Regions from separate parts of the Pedococcus soli genome, predicted to be linked through region 1. Evidence: predicted binding sites of a transcription regulator. Region 1 holds the regulator's gene; the other holds the start of a gene.

What was found. Region 1 encodes LexA, which represses DNA repair genes until DNA is damaged. Its sites were predicted from a motif close to TCGAACANNTGTTCGA; they were not measured.
Region 2: a site for LexA is predicted at 2,803-2,818, ahead of ACYVKF_RS15570 (HNH endonuclease signature motif containing protein). Genes of this name have one in related genera too.

The regions. Positions count from the first base shown of each region.
Region 1 is NZ_BAAGSF010000006.1:979,010-986,317, forward strand. It holds gene ACYVKF_RS19845 (SDR family NAD(P)-dependent oxidoreductase) at 1-418, shown strand, start outside; gene ACYVKF_RS19850 (GNAT family N-acetyltransferase) at 471-1,052, shown strand; gene ACYVKF_RS19855 (SRPBCC family protein) at 1,084-1,506, opposite strand; gene ACYVKF_RS19860 (winged helix DNA-binding domain-containing protein) at 1,554-2,636, shown strand; gene ACYVKF_RS19865 (CHAP domain-containing protein) at 2,789-3,880, shown strand; gene ACYVKF_RS19870 (LysM peptidoglycan-binding domain-containing protein) at 3,945-4,343, opposite strand; gene lexA (transcriptional repressor LexA) at 4,593-5,318, shown strand; gene ACYVKF_RS19880 (FdhF/YdeP family oxidoreductase) at 5,603-7,308, shown strand, end outside.
Region 2 is NZ_BAAGSF010000006.1:57,326-64,633, forward strand. It holds gene ACYVKF_RS15560 (primosomal protein N' family DNA-binding protein) at 1-653, shown strand, start outside; gene ACYVKF_RS15565 (hypothetical protein) at 769-1,035, shown strand; gene ACYVKF_RS15570 (HNH endonuclease signature motif containing protein) at 1,263-2,795, opposite strand; gene def (peptide deformylase) at 2,962-3,507, shown strand; gene fmt (methionyl-tRNA formyltransferase) at 3,510-4,469, shown strand; gene ACYVKF_RS15585 (RsmB/NOP family class I SAM-dependent RNA methyltransferase) at 4,466-6,001, shown strand; gene rpe (ribulose-phosphate 3-epimerase) at 6,076-6,732, shown strand; FMN riboswitch at 6,816-6,946, shown strand; gene ribD (bifunctional diaminohydroxyphosphoribosylaminopyrimidine deaminase/5-amino-6-(5-phosphoribosylamino)uracil reductase RibD) at 7,068-7,308, shown strand, end outside.

The sequences.
Region 1 (7,308 bases):
CGTCAACCTCGACGGTGTCTTCTACACGCAGCGCGCCGCGATCAGGGCCATGAAGGCCGGTGGGCGCGGGGGCTCCATCGTCAACATGGCCTCGATCCTCGGCGCGGTCGGGTTCGCCACCGCGAGCGCGTACACCGCGGCCAAGCACGGGGTGGTCGGGATGACGCAGGCCGCGGCGTGGGAGCACGCCGGTGACAGCATCCGCGTCAACGCCGTGGGCCCGGGCTTCATCCGCACCCCGCTGCTGGACCAGCACCTCGACCAGGCGACGCTGGACCTCCTCGGGACCCAGCACGCGCTGCAGCGGCTCGGGGAGCCCGAGGAGGTCGCCGAGCTGGTCGCGTGGCTGGCCAGTGACGGCTCGTCGTTCGCCACGGGCACCTACTACCCGATCGACGGCGGCTACCTCGCCCGCTGAGTCCTTCCCCCGACCGCCGCGCGCTGTCGGCGCGCGGTGGTTGAGTGGGTCCATGGCTGAGCAGTGGGAGACGCACCCGGTCACGCCCGAGCGGTTCGACGACTTCGCCGACATCGTCAACCCCAACCGTCGCGAGAACCACTGCTGGTGCCTGTCGCACCGGCTCGCGGCGCCCCAGATCCGCGAGCTCGGCGGCGGGAGCCGGCAGAACGCGATGCGCGCCCTCTGCGAGCGGGACCACCCACCCGGAGTCGTCACCTACCTGGACGGCACACCGGTCGGCTGGTGCAGCATCAGCCCGCGGACCGAGATCCCCCGCCTGGAGGCCTCGAAGCTCATCCGACGCGTCGACGACGTCCCCGTCTGGAGCATCATCTGCGTGGTGGTCCGTTCCGGCTTCCGCCGGCGCGGCGTCACCCACCAGCTCCTCGAGGGCGCGGTGTCGTATGCCGCGTCGCACGGAGCGCCCGCGGTGGAGGCCCACCCGGTCGACCCGCCGGGGCGGATGGACCTGACCATGGCGTTCGTGGGCACCCGCGGGATGTTCGAGAAGGCAGGGTTCGAGGTCATCGGCACCACCGACGCCGTGGCCAGCAGGATGCCGCGCCTCGTGATGCGCCGCGACCTCCGCTGACGACCTCCGCTGACGACCCACGCTGACGACCTCAGGCCTGTTCGGACCGTGCCTTCAGGCCTGCGGCCTCGGTCGCGAGGTACCGGTCGGTGAGCCCCCGGTAGAACCGCCCGACGAACGAGCCGAGCCATCCCTCCTGCTTCACGGACAGCAGCACCCGCGTCCCGCCGCCGGGCAGGGGTTCGAGGACGTGCCGTGCCGTGGTCAGGGCTGCACCGCCGCCGCTGACCCAGGTGAACGACCTCCCCGGCTCCAGCTCGGTGACCACGTAGTCCACGGTCGGGATCCGTGGCTGGCTGATCTTGGCCTGCGAGCCCGTGCGCAGCGGCCCGTCGTCGACCCGCCGCACCCACCGCACCGTGTCGGTCCACTCCGGCCAGTGCTCGACGTCCGACAGGACCTGCCAGACGCGATCCGGCGGGGCGGCGATGTCGATGGTGGCGCTCTGCTCCATACCTCCATGATCGCCCCGTGCGCGGCTCGTTTCGAGAGGATGGCGCCATGGATCCCTCGCGCGTCCTGTCCCAGCGCCTCGCGACGCAACGCCTCACCTCCGCCCCGCTGCGCACCGCGACCGAGGCCGTGCGGCTGCTCACGTGCGTGCAGAGCCAGGAGCGTGACCACGCCTTCTTCTCCCTGGGCCTGCGCACCCGCAGGAGCACGTATGCCACGGTGCGCCGCGAGCTCGATGCCGGCACCTTCGTGCGCACCCACGTCCTGCGGCCGACGTGGCACTTCGTCGCCCGCGAGGACCTGCGCTGGATCCTCGCGCTGACCTCTCCCCGGGTCCTCGCCGCCAGCGCCGGTCGGCACCGGCAGCTCGGGCTCGACGACCCGCGGCGGCTCGACGGCGGACTCACCCTGCTGGCTGAGCTGTTGCAGGACAGGCAGTTCCGCACCCGCCCCGAGCTCGGCGAGCTGTTCGTGGAGAGGCGATCACCGATCAGGCCGGGCGAACAGCTCGGACACCTGATCATGGTCGCCGAGCTGCGGGGGCTGGTGTGCTCCGGACCGGTCAAGGGGGTGCACCACTCGTACGCGCTGGTCGACGACGTCGTGCCACCGGCCACGCACCTCGACCACGACGACGCGCACCGCGAGCTCGTGCGCCGGTTCTTCAGCGGGCACGGACCGGCCGGCATCAGGGACTTCACCCGGTGGTCGTCGCTCACCGTCGCGGGGACCAGGGCCGCGCTGGCCGACCTGGGCGACGACCTGGACGTGGTGGACGTCGACGGGACACCGCACTGGTTCGACCCTGCCGTCGTGCCGCGCCGCAGCCCGGCCGCCCCCGCGGCACACCTCTTCCCGGTCTACGACGAGGTGGTGCTCAGCTACCCGGCCGTGAACTTCCCGGTGGCGACGGACCACCCGTTGGCCGAGCACCCTGACCCGTTCTGGGCCACGGTCGTCCTCGACCAGACCAACGTCGGCTCCTGGAAGCGCACCGTCCGGGCAGACGTCGTCGAGGTCGACATCCGGTTGGCCCCCAGCGTCGACGCCAGGGGCCGACAGGCGGTGCGTGCCGCGGCACTGCGGCTGGCCGAGTTCCTCGGGAAAGGGCTCGAGCTCACGGGGATCTGAGACCGGAGGCGAATTACACGGTTGGACTTACCGGATCTGCCTGACAAACCGGACACCGTCGGTCCAGCCTGAACAGGTTGTCCGCCGCCACCCCTCGCGGCGGGGCGATGCGCGTCTCCTGGCGCTGTCCTGTCCCCCACCCCCAGGAAGTCATGCTGCGTTCCCGACTGTCCCCCCTCCTCGCCCGCGTCGGCACCCTTGCCCTCGTCGTCCTGGCCGGACTCGCGGTCACCGCGCCACCGGCCTCAGCCGCGACCCTCTCCCGCGAGTGCAAGGCCAACTCCATCGCCTGCATCTCGTTCTCGGGGTACGCCGGGAAGTCGGTGTGGGGGTACCCGGTGAACTCCAGTGGGAACAACTGCGTGAACTATGCGGCCTACCGGCTGATGAAGAACGGGGTGAAGCAGCAGAGCGCCATGGGCAGCGGCGGCAGCTGGGCCACCAGCGCCCGCAACCGCGGCATCAAGGTCGACCAGACGGCCAAGACCGGGGCGATCGCCCAGTGGAACTACGGCAGCCACTACGCGCCCGGCAACGGCCACGTGGGGTACGTGGAAGAGGTCACGAGCTCCTACATCGTCGTGTCGGACTCGGCCTGGACTGGCTACTCCTCCCGGATGACCATCCCGCGCGGCGACGCGAACTGGCCCAGCAACTTCCTGCACTTCAAGGACCAGCCCTACCAGCCACCGGCATCCGGGAGCTTCCTCAAGGTCCGGGAGAACGGGCAGATCTACCGGCTGGTCGGGACCACACCGGTCTACGTGAGCACGTGGGCAGCATTCGGCGGTGCCAAGGCCACGATGGCCGTCTCGGCCAGCGCCCTCGCCACCCTGCCGGCCACCATCCCCGACGGGACGTTCATCAAGGGCGCGCAGCGGGCGGAGATCTACCGGATGGCCGGCGGCGCCCCGATCCACGTCTCGGCATGGGCGAACGTCGGCGGAAGCAAGGCCACGACGATCGTCGACCAGGTGGCCATCGACCGGGCCGGTGACGGCGGCGCCTACAACCGCCTGCGAGCGGTGCCTGCCGACACGACGATGCTCCGGACGACCAAGGGCGTCGTGTACCGGATGAGGGGCGGGATCGCCTACTACTCGACCTCGATGCCGATCGCCGAGCTGAGTGAACCGGTCCTCGTCGACCACGTCGCCCTCAGCCGCGCCACCACCACCGGGGCGTTGAAGTACCGACACATCAAGGCCGTGAAGGCCCTACCGAAGATCACGCCGAAACCCTGAGCGCCCCTCACACGGAGATCTCTCCGCGCCGCCCGATGCCGGGTGATGGGTGGGGTGACCTCGCTCAGCCGGCGGCCGGGATGAGCAGCGTCTGCCCGGCGTGGACGTTGGACCCCGTCAGGTCGTTGGCGACCTGGATGCGGGCGACGGCCTCGGTGACCGGCAGCTGCGGCAGCTGGGCCGACGCGACCTCGGAGAGGGTCTGACCGGACTGGACCGTCGTCGAGTGGTCGATGACCGCTGCGGACGCGCCCCCCGAGAGCAGGCTGATCGCGAGGACCACCGCCGTGATGGCCACGGACACGGTGATCGCCAGGCGGCCGGCGCGGGTCAGCCGCAACGGCGCCGCCGGACGGATGACGACGTCCTCACCGGTGGGCACCGAGACGAGCTGCGGGCGCACGGGCCGAACGGGCATCCGCACGGGGGCGGGGGCGACGTCCCAAGCAACTGCTGCACTCATCTGGTCCTCCGTGGTGGTCAGGTGGCCGAAGCCCTTCGAACGGTTGTACGAAGTTCCTCTAGGCTGATTTCTAGCACGCATGTTCGAACTTCTCAAGACACGCCTCGAACACATGTTTGGCACTGACGTTCGAACGCCATACGCTGTGTTCATGCCTCACAGCACACCAGAGGCCACTGACAGTCCCACCCGTCACAGCACTGAGCACGGCGGCATACGCCACCTGACCTGCGGAAACGAGGAAACGGCATGAGCGAGGACAACGTCAAGGAGCTCCCCGACCGCGATCGGGGTGACGGTCTGACCGTCCGCCAGCGCCGGGTCCTCGAGGTGATCCGCAACTCGGTGGACCGCCGCGGGTACCCCCCGAGCCTGCGCGAGATCGGTGAGGCCGTCGGTCTCACCTCCCCCAGCTCGGTGGCCCACCAGCTGTCCACCCTGGAGCGCAAGGGCTTCCTGCGCCGCGACCCCAACCGCCCTCGCGCGATCGAGGTCGTCTCCCCCGACTCGACGGCCGACATGCGCGGCTACCGCGGTGGGGCGAGCGTCGAGGACGAGACGGCGGTGTTCGACGAGACGGGGATGAACGACCGGCGTCCCGAGGCGTCGTACGTCCCGGTGCTCGGCCGGATCGCCGCCGGTGTGCCGATCCTCGCCGAGGAGACCGTCGAGGACGTCTTCCCGCTGCCCCGGCAGATCGTGGGCGAGGGGCAGCTCTTCCTGCTCCAGGTCGTCGGCGAGTCGATGATCGACGCCGCCATCTGCGACGGCGACTGGGTGGTCGTGCGCCAGCAGCCGACCGCCGACAACGGCGACATCGTCGCGGCGATGCTCGACAACGAGGCGACCGTCAAGACGTTCAAGCGCAAGGACGGCAAGGTCTGGCTCATGCCGCACAACGACGCGTTCGAGCCGATCGACGGCGACCACGCCACGATCCTCGGCAAGGTCACGGCGGTCCTGCGCCGAGTCTGAGCCGCGCCCGGACCCACCCAGCCGAGTCCGGGCCGACTGAGCTCTACCGAGCCCTGCCGAGCGCTACCGAGGCCGCGCCCCGGCCGCCCTCCCCCAGCTCCCCCGTGTGCCGCCGTGGACCGACCCCCGCGGCGGCACACGGGTGGTCACCGGGGATCGGGCATCCCGGGCGCGCATGGTTCGGGTGGGACTGGGTACGTTCGGGGTGAAGGCGCAGGTTCCGGACCGGGGCCCGCGCGGCACGCGCCCGGCAACGCCAGGCACCCGGAGAACGAGGTTCACGCATGGGCAAGCACGACGAGAGCGACTACTCCGAGGCCGACCTGGTGGTCAAGGGCCAGGAGGACCACGCCGCCGGTCCGACGGCGGTGGCGGTGTCGATGAAGCGCTCCATCGACCACATGGGCCTCAAGCGGACGGCCCAGACGCTCCTCAAGCTCAACCAGGCCGAGGGCTTCGACTGCATGAGCTGCGCCTGGCCGGACCCCGATCCCGGTCACCGGCACACGGCCGAGTTCTGCGAGAACGGTGCCAAGGCGGTCGCCGAGGAGGCCACCCGCGACCGGGCCACCCCCGAGTTCTTCGCCCAGCACAGCATCGCCGAGCTCGACGCCCACACCGAGCACTGGCTCGGCCAGCAGGGCCGCATCACCCACCCGATGGTCAAGCGTCCGGGCGGGACGCACTACGAGCCGATCGAGTGGGACGAGGCGTTCGACCTCATCGGCGCCGAGCTGCGCTCGCTCGCGAGTCCGGACGAGGCGACCTTCTACACCTCGGGCCGCGCCTCCAACGAGTCGGCGTTCGCGTACCAGCTGTTCGTCCGCGCGTTCGGCACCAACAACCTGCCGGACTGCTCGAACATGTGCCACGAGTCCACGAGCATCGCGCTGCAGGAGTCCATCGGCATCGGCAAGGCCAGCGTCACCCTCGACGACGTGCACACGGCCTCGGTCATCGTCATCGCCGGCCAGAACCCCGGCACGAACCACCCGCGAATGCTGTCCGCCCTCGAGATCGCCAAGGCGAACGGCGCCAAGATCATCTCGATCAACCCGCTGCGCGAGGCAGGGCTCGTGCGGTTCAAGAACCCGCAGAAGCCCAAGGGCGTCGTCGGCCACGGCACGGCGATGGCCGACCTGCACCTGCCGGTGAAGGTCAACGGCGACCTCGCGCTGTTCCAGGCGATCGGGTCGCTGCTCGTCGAGTGGGACGCGCTCGACCACGAGTTCATCGCCACCCACTCGACGGGGTTCGAGCAGTGGCGCGACCACGTCCGCGCCGTCGACTGGGACCAGGTCGTCGAGGTCACCGGGCTGTCCCGTGAGCTCATCACCCAGGCTGCCGAGATGCTGCGCGGGTCGACCCGGACGGTCTACTGCTGGGCGATGGGCCTGACCCAGCACCGCAACGGGGTCGCCACCATCAAGGAGGTCGTCAACCTCGCCCTCGCACAGGGCAACATCGGCCGTGAGGGGGCGGGCCTCCTTCCCGTCCGCGGCCACTCGAACGTCCAGGGCGACCGCACCATGGGCATCTGGGAGCGGCCCCCGGCGACGTTCCTCGACGCGCTCCAGAAGGAGTTCGGCTTCGACCCGCCGCGTGAGCACGGCCTCGACGTCGTGGACTCCCTGCGTGGCATGCGCGACGGCAAGGTCCACTTCTTCATGGGGCTCGGCGGCAACTTCGTGCAGGCCGTGTCGGACACCGACATCGCGATCCCCGCGATGCGCAAGGTCCGCATGACCGTGCAGGTGTCCACCAAGATCAACCGCTCCCACCTCGTCTGCGGCGAGACCGCCCTGATCCTGCCCACCAAGGGCCGCACCGAGAAGGACATCCAGGCCAGCGGGGCCCAGTGGATCTCGGTCGAGGACTCCACGTGCTCGGTGCACGCGTCGCGCGGCCCGCTGGAGCCGGCCAGCCCCCAGCTCAAGTCCGAGGTCGACATCGTCACCCGCATCGCCGAGGCGACGCTCGGGGACCGGTA
Region 2 (7,308 bases), 920 kb from region 1:
GGCGCACGGCAGAGGAGCTGGGACGGGCGTTCCCCGGCGTGCCGGTGCACACCTCGGGTGCGGGAGCGGTGCTCGAGCGGGTCGCGGCCGCGCCGTCGCTGGTCATCGCGACCCCGGGGGCAGAGCCCGTGGCCGAGGGTGGGTACGCCGCCACGCTGCTGCTCGACGCCTGGGCCTCGCTCGACCGCCCGACGCTCGACGCGGGGGAGGAAGCGCTGCGTCGGTGGCTGGCAGCTGCTGCGTTGACCCGGGGTTCGGCATCACGTGGGCAGGTCGTCCTGTGCGGGGCGCCCGGCCACACCACCCTGCCGGTCGTCGAGGCTCTGGTTCGCTGGGACCCGGCGTGGTTCGCCGCCCGCGAGCTCGCCGACCGCGCCGCCCTGTCGCTGCCACCCACCGTGGTGATGGCCGCCGTCAGCGGCGAACGCCGTGCGGTCGACGTCGCGGTGCAGCAGGCCGACCTCGCCGACGGCACCGAACGGCTCGGGCCGCTGCCGCTGCCGGACGACGCGGTGCGCATGCTGCTCCGGGTGCCCCTCGCCGACCGGGACGCACTGGCGACGTCCTTGACCGCGATGCGGGCCAAGCGCAGTGCGCGCAAGGAACCTGTCAGCGTGCAGGTCCGGGTCGACCCGCCCGACCCGGCGACGTAGGCCCAGCGAGGGGTCACCGGGTGCTCCGGGACCTCGGGTCGGGTGTGCCATCGCGGGGGCCGCAGGATCGCAGGATGGCCTGACGACATCCGTGTTCCTGACCTAGATTTGCGGCATGAGCTCTCGTCGGCAGGTCGCCGGTCTGGTCGCCCTGGTTCTCGTTCTGCTCGTCACCGGGGCCGTCCTGTGGATCGGTGGCGCGGAGACGGAGTTCGGCTGGTTCGCCTACTCACCGTTGGACCAGCAGCCCTCGCCGGGAGTCTTCCTCATCTCGGAACGGCGACAGGCAGCGCTGGTGGTGTCGTTGGTCGGCGTGGTGCTGCTGAGCGGCGTGCTGGGCTTCGTGGTCGGCCGTCGGGCCACCCACGGCTCTGAGGCGTAGGCATGCACGGTTCCTCGTGACCGATTGGAGAGGAGAACCGGTCAACGCAGCGCTGGAAGAGCATGACGATCTTGCCTGGTTCCGACCCGAGGATCTCGCGGAGCTGGAGATGGGCCACCCGGAGACTCTGCCCAGCGTCCTGGGCGCCATCAAGGACGCCACCAGTCAGCCGCGGCCAATCGTCCGCTGAGCGGTGGATCCGGTCGACGTGCAGCCGGACCCACCGCTCAGTGGTGGCCCCAGTTGGTGCGGATGAGTCCGCGGTCGGGGTTGTCGGGGTCGTTGAGCCAGGAGATGGTCTGCGCTGCTGGTGGTGGGGCGAGGCTGAGCCCGGGTGGGGGTGGTGTGCCGTGGGTGAGCTCGTGGTCGGAGGTGAGGGCGAGGTCGTTCCAGCTGATGGGTCCGCCGCTGGGTGGTTGGTAGGTGCCTGCGGGGACGGGTGGGTCGCCGTCTGGTGGTGGTGCGGTTTCGTGGGGTCGGGGTGGTCTGATGGGGAGCCCGTACCGGTTGGTGACGGTCAGGCCGTCGGGGTGGGTGGGGTCGCCGGTGATGGTGTAGTCGCCGCGGTCGATGCCGTCGTGGTGGGTGGTGCAGAGGCTGATCTGGTTGTCGGTGTCGGTGGCTCCGCCGTCGGCCCATGCCTGGAGGTGGTGGACCTCGACGAACCCGGTGGTGGGGCAGCCGGGGAACCGGCAGCCGCGGTCGCGGTCGGTGATGAGGCGGCGGGTGCGGTGGGGCAGGATCCGCATGGCCCGCCCGACGGACACCGGTCGCCCTTCGGTTTCCCAGACGGGTTGGACCTGCCCGTCGCTGATGAACCGGCCGAGCAGGCGCAGGGGGATGGCGTGCCCGCCGTTGACCCAGGCGCCGGTCGTGTCGAGGTGCAGGTAGATCCGGTAGTGCGCCGACCTGCTGGTGGAGGTGACCGCCGCGAGGGAGCGGGTGGCCATCTCCTCGAGGGCGTCGGCGTAGGTCGGCAAGCCCGCGTAGCGGTCGTCGACGTCGGCGCCGGTGAGGTCTGTGGCACTCGCGTCGGTCTTGCGGCGCAGGAACAGTGCGTCCTTGGCTTCCTTCACGGCTTGTTCGACCAGCGCGCCGATGGTCGCGGGGGCGGAGTAGCGCAGCTGGAACCGGCCGTCGGCGTCGTAGGACATGGCCAGGTCGGGCTTGGCGCAGGCGCGCTGCTCGGCGGCCGACTCGAAGGCGGTGGACGGCAGGGCGGCGGTGTCCAGGTCGCCGAACCTCAGCGTGTGCGGCTCGACGGGCAGATCGCTGCCCGCTGCGTCGGTGCCTTGGGCGGCGTGTGCGGCTGGTGCGGGGGCGGCGAACGCGTGTCGGGCGACGGCTCGGCGTAGCTGGGTGACGGTGGCGTTGCGGGCGAACTGGGTGACCGAGGCTTGGTGGGTGACCGGGACGTGGCGGGCCAGGACGGCGACCTGGTCCAGGGACAGCTCCCCAGCCTCCAACGCCACAGCTGCGTCGGTGAGCTCGGTGCGTCGCCGGGCCACGGCGACGATGTCAGCGGCGTGGGCATGGGACAGGCCGGCGCGGACGACGAGGTAGTGCTCGGGTGACTTGAACCCACCCTCACCCCAGTGCCGGTCGCGCATGACCTCGTCGATGATGTCGACCAGCTCGGCCTGCGCCCGGTTCAACCGACCCGCAACAGCAGCGGTCCGCTCCCACAACGCTTGGTTCCGCGCACCCCAGCCACCGTCCGGAACCGTGTCCGGGACGGCGGTGAGTGGGCTGACCGACATACCTCAATCGTACACCTGTTCGAATGATACAGAAGGACTTGTCCACACCCAGAATCGCTCGAATTCGCTGACAGCAGAACCACATTCGTCCCACGAGCCACGCGGGACGAGCGCGGCCCACGGTGGCGCGCACCGCGCCATACGCGTCGCACCTAGACTGGTCGCCGTGTCGATCCAGAACATCCGCCTCTTCGGTGACCCCGTGCTGCGCACGGCCGCCGAACCTGTCGTCGACTTCGACCGCGAGCTGCGCCAGCTGGTCAAGGACCTCACCGACACGATGATGGACGCGCCGGGCGCCGGCCTCGCGGCACCGCAGATCGGTGTGGGCCTGCGCGTCTTCACCTACTGGATCGACGGCGAGCTCGGGCACCTCGTCAACCCCGACCTCGCGCTCTCCGACGAGATGCAGGACGGTGAGGAGGGCTGCCTCTCGTTCCCGGGCATGAAGTTCGAGACGCCCCGCTCGCTGCGGGTGGTGGCCAAGGGCTTCAACCAGTTCGGCGAGCCCGTCGTCATCGAGGGCTCCGAGCTGATGGCCCGCTGCATCCAGCACGAGACGGACCACCTCGACGGCATCCTGTTCATCGACCGGATGGACCGCGAGCAGCGCAAGCTCGCCATGCGCGCCATCCGGGAGGCGCAGTGGTCCGGTGAGGCCGCGCCCACCGTCAAGGTCAGCCCGCACGCGACGTTCGGCAGGAGCCTGTGAGCCTGCGCCTGGTCTTCGCAGGCACCCCCGACGTGGCGGTCCCGGCCCTCGAGGCGCTCCACGCGTCGGCGCACGAGGTCGTGGCGGTGGTGACCCGTCCTGACGCCCGTGCCGGCCGAGGTCGGGGTCTCGCCCAGTCACCGGTGCGGCAGTGGGCGCAGGAACGTGGGATCGAGGTCCTCACACCGCGTCGCCCGAGCGAGGAGGACTTCCTCCAGCGGTTGCGTGAGCTCGAACCCGACGTCTGCCCCGTGGTCGCCTACGGCGCCCTGATCCCTCGCGCGGCTCTTGACATCCCGCGCCACGGCTGGGTCAACCTGCACTTCTCGCTGCTGCCCGCGTGGCGGGGCGCCGCCCCCGTGCAGCACGCCCTGATGGCCGGCGACGAGATGACCGGTGCCTCGACCTTCCTCATCGAGGAGGGCCTGGACACCGGCCCCGTGTATGGCGTGATGACCGAACGCGTCCGTCCCACCGACACGTCGGGAGACCTCCTCGGGCGACTCGCCGACGGGGGTTCGGGGTTGCTCGTGGCCACCATGGACGGGATCGAGGACGGTTCGCTGCAGCCGGTGCCCCAAGGGGCGGAAGGCGTCTCGCTCGCGCCGAAGCTCGACGTCGCGGACGCCGAGGTCCGTTGGGACCGACCGGCGATCGCCGTCGACCGCCTGGTGCGGGGCTGCACGCCGGCGCCCGGGGCCTGGACCACGTTCCGGGGCGAGCGCCTCAAGCTGTCTCCCGTCACCCTGACACCGACCGGTGCGGTCGACGCGCCCGACGGCTTGGGACCCGGTGAGATCTCGGCGGGCAAGCGCGCCGTCTGGGTGGGGACGGCGACGACCCCGGTCCTCCTCGGCGAGGTCCGCCCGCACGGCAAGAAGGACATGGCTGCGCCCGACTGGGCCCGTGGCACCCGCATCGCACGAGGAGAGTGCTTCACCATGGTCCAGGCCCAGTCATGAGCGAGTCGGGCGGCGACCGCGGCAGAGGTCAAGGCGGGCCGCGGCGCAACGCACAGGGTCGCCAGCGACCCGAACGCGCGCACGGCGGACGTGAGCGTTCGGCACAGAAGCCGAGTGAGCGTGGCCGTACGAGCGACCCGCAACGGCTTGCCGCCTACACGGTGATGCGGGCCGTCGCAGACGGTGCCTACGCCAACCTCGAGCTCCCGAGAGTGTTGCGGGAGAAGGACATCCGTGGCCGTGACGCCGCGTTCACGACCGAGCTCGTGTATGGCGCGGTGCGCATGCACGGCTTGTACGACCCGATCATCAGCGTTGCCGCGGCAAGGCCGATCACCAAGATCGACGAGAACGTCGTCGACACGCTGCGCCTCGGTGCTCACCAGCTTCTCGGCATGCGCGTCCCGACGCATGCGGCCGTCGACGAGACCGTCGCCCTGGCCCGCAAGGTCAACGGTGCCGGGGCCGCCGGCTTCGTGAACGCGGTCATGCGGCGGATCAGCGAGCGCGACCTCGACGAGTGGCTGGCCGAGGTCGTCCCCGCCGACGGTGACCTCACGGCACAGCTGTCGGTCGAGCACTCGCACCCCGAGTGGGTGGTCAAGGCGTTGCGCGCGGCCCTGCTCGGCCACGGCGCCGCGACGGCGGAGACCATCGACGACGAGCTGAGCGCCCTGGTCACCTCGGACAACGAACCCGCCAAGGTCTCGCTCGTCGCCAGGCCCGGCCTGAGCAGCGTCGACGAGCTCGTCGACGACGGGGCCGAGGCGTCTTGGCTCTCGCCGGTGGGGGCGGTTCTGCCGGGAGGTGACCCCGGCGCCATACGCGCGGTGCGGGAGGGACGGGCCGCGGTCCAGGACGAGGGTTCGCAGCTCCTGGCGCTGGCCCTCGCAGCGGTGCCCGTCGACGGTGACGGCACCGAGCAGTGGCTGGACCTGTGCGCGGGCCCCGGTGGCAAGGCGGGGCTGCTCGCCGCGCTGGCGTTCGGGGCGGGGGCCGACCTCACTGCCAACGAGGTCAGCGAGCACCGCACCGAGCTCGTCCGCCAGACCCTGCGCCCCGCGCTGCTCCAGGCCGGCGCCCACGGCCGCACGATCGAGGTGCGGACCTGTGACGGACGGGCGTACGGCGAGGACGAGCCCGAGCGCTACCAGCGGGTCCTCGTGGACGCCCCGTGCACCGGGCTGGGCGCACTGCGCCGTCGCCCCGAGGCGCGCTGGCGCCGGACTCCCGCCGATCTCGCGGACCTCGGCAAGCTGCAGCGCGAGCTGCTCGCCTCGGCCATCGACGCCACGGCGCCCGGCGGAGTGGTCGCGTACGCGACGTGCAGCCCGCACCTGGCGGAGACCCAGTTCGTCGTGCGCGACGTCACCCGCAAGCGCGACGACATCGAGCTGCTGGACGCCCGCGGCTACCTCCGCGATGCCTCCGGCGAGCCGGTCGACGTGCCCGGCGACGGACCGACCGTCCAGCTGTGGCCGCACATCCACGGCACCGACGGGATGTTCCTCGCCCTGCTGCGCAAGAAGTAGCCAGCTCGGCAGAGCCTCTCGGGACGCTCCGGGTGGGTCGATCCGGCCTCTGGTCGCCCGTTAGGGTGAGCGCCGTGCAGATCTCGCCCAGCATCCTGTCGGCCGACTTCGCCAACCTCGAGTCCGAGCTGGCGCGCATCGCCAACGCGGACTGGGCACACGTGGACGTCATGGACGGCCACTTCGTGCCGAACCTGACCCTCGGCCTGCCGATCGTCGAGGCCCTGGCCCGGGTGAGCCCCATCCCGCTGGACTGCCACCTGATGATCGAGGACCCCGACCGCTGGGCGCCGCAGTACGCGGAGGCGGGCGGTTCGTCGGTCACCTTCCACGTCGAGGCGGCCGCCGACCCCCGCGCGGTCGCGCGCTCCATCCGTGCCGCCGGGGCACGGTCCGGTATGGCGCTCAAGCCCGGGACGTCGTTCGCCCCCTACGAGGACCTGCTCCCGGACCTGGACATGGTGCTGGTCATGACGGTCGAGCCGGGGTTCGGCGGCCAGTCGTTCATGGCCGACCAGATGCCCAAGGTCACCCAGGTCCGTGAGGCCGTGCGACGCCTCGGCGGCGAGGTCTGGGTGCAGGTCGACGGGGGAGTCTCCGCGGCCACCATCGAGCAGTGCGCCGAGGCCGGTGCCGACGTGTTCGTCGCCGGCTCCGCCGTGTACGGCGCCGAGGACGCTGCGGCGGCGGTGGACGAGTTGCGGGCCCTCGCCACGCGCCACCAGCACTGACCCGGAGCCCGCACCCGGCCGCGGTGAGGACCGTCACGCGGACCTGGGCTACGCGCTGACGGGACCACGCTGGCATACTGGGAGCACGTGCTCCGGGGTCGGTGCAATTCCGAACCGGCGGTGACAGTCCGCGACCCGGCCGCAGCCAGCGGCCGGTTGACCTGGTGGAACTCCAGGACCGACGGTGAAAGTCCGGATGGTAGGCAGCACGCAAGGCAGGACCCTCGGTCCTGTCCGGTGGTGACGACTCCTGTCGTCGCGCGCCGGGCACCCGTCGACCCTGCCCGCACGTCCCCCGGAGCTCGACCGATCGGTCTCGAGCACGAGGGCAGGACATGCAGCAGCACCAGGACGAGCGCGACCAGGTCCCACCGGACCGTGACGTCGCGTGGATGCGTCGTGCGCTCGAGCTCGCGGCACGTGGTCGTCGCCCCGACGCCAACCCGCGCGTCGGCTGCGTCCTCGTCTCGCCTGAGGGCGACCTCGTGGCCGAGGGCTGGCACCGGGGCGCCGGGACCCTGCACGCCGAGACCGACGCGTTGAGCCACGCGGGCGACGCGGCGAGGGGTGCGACGG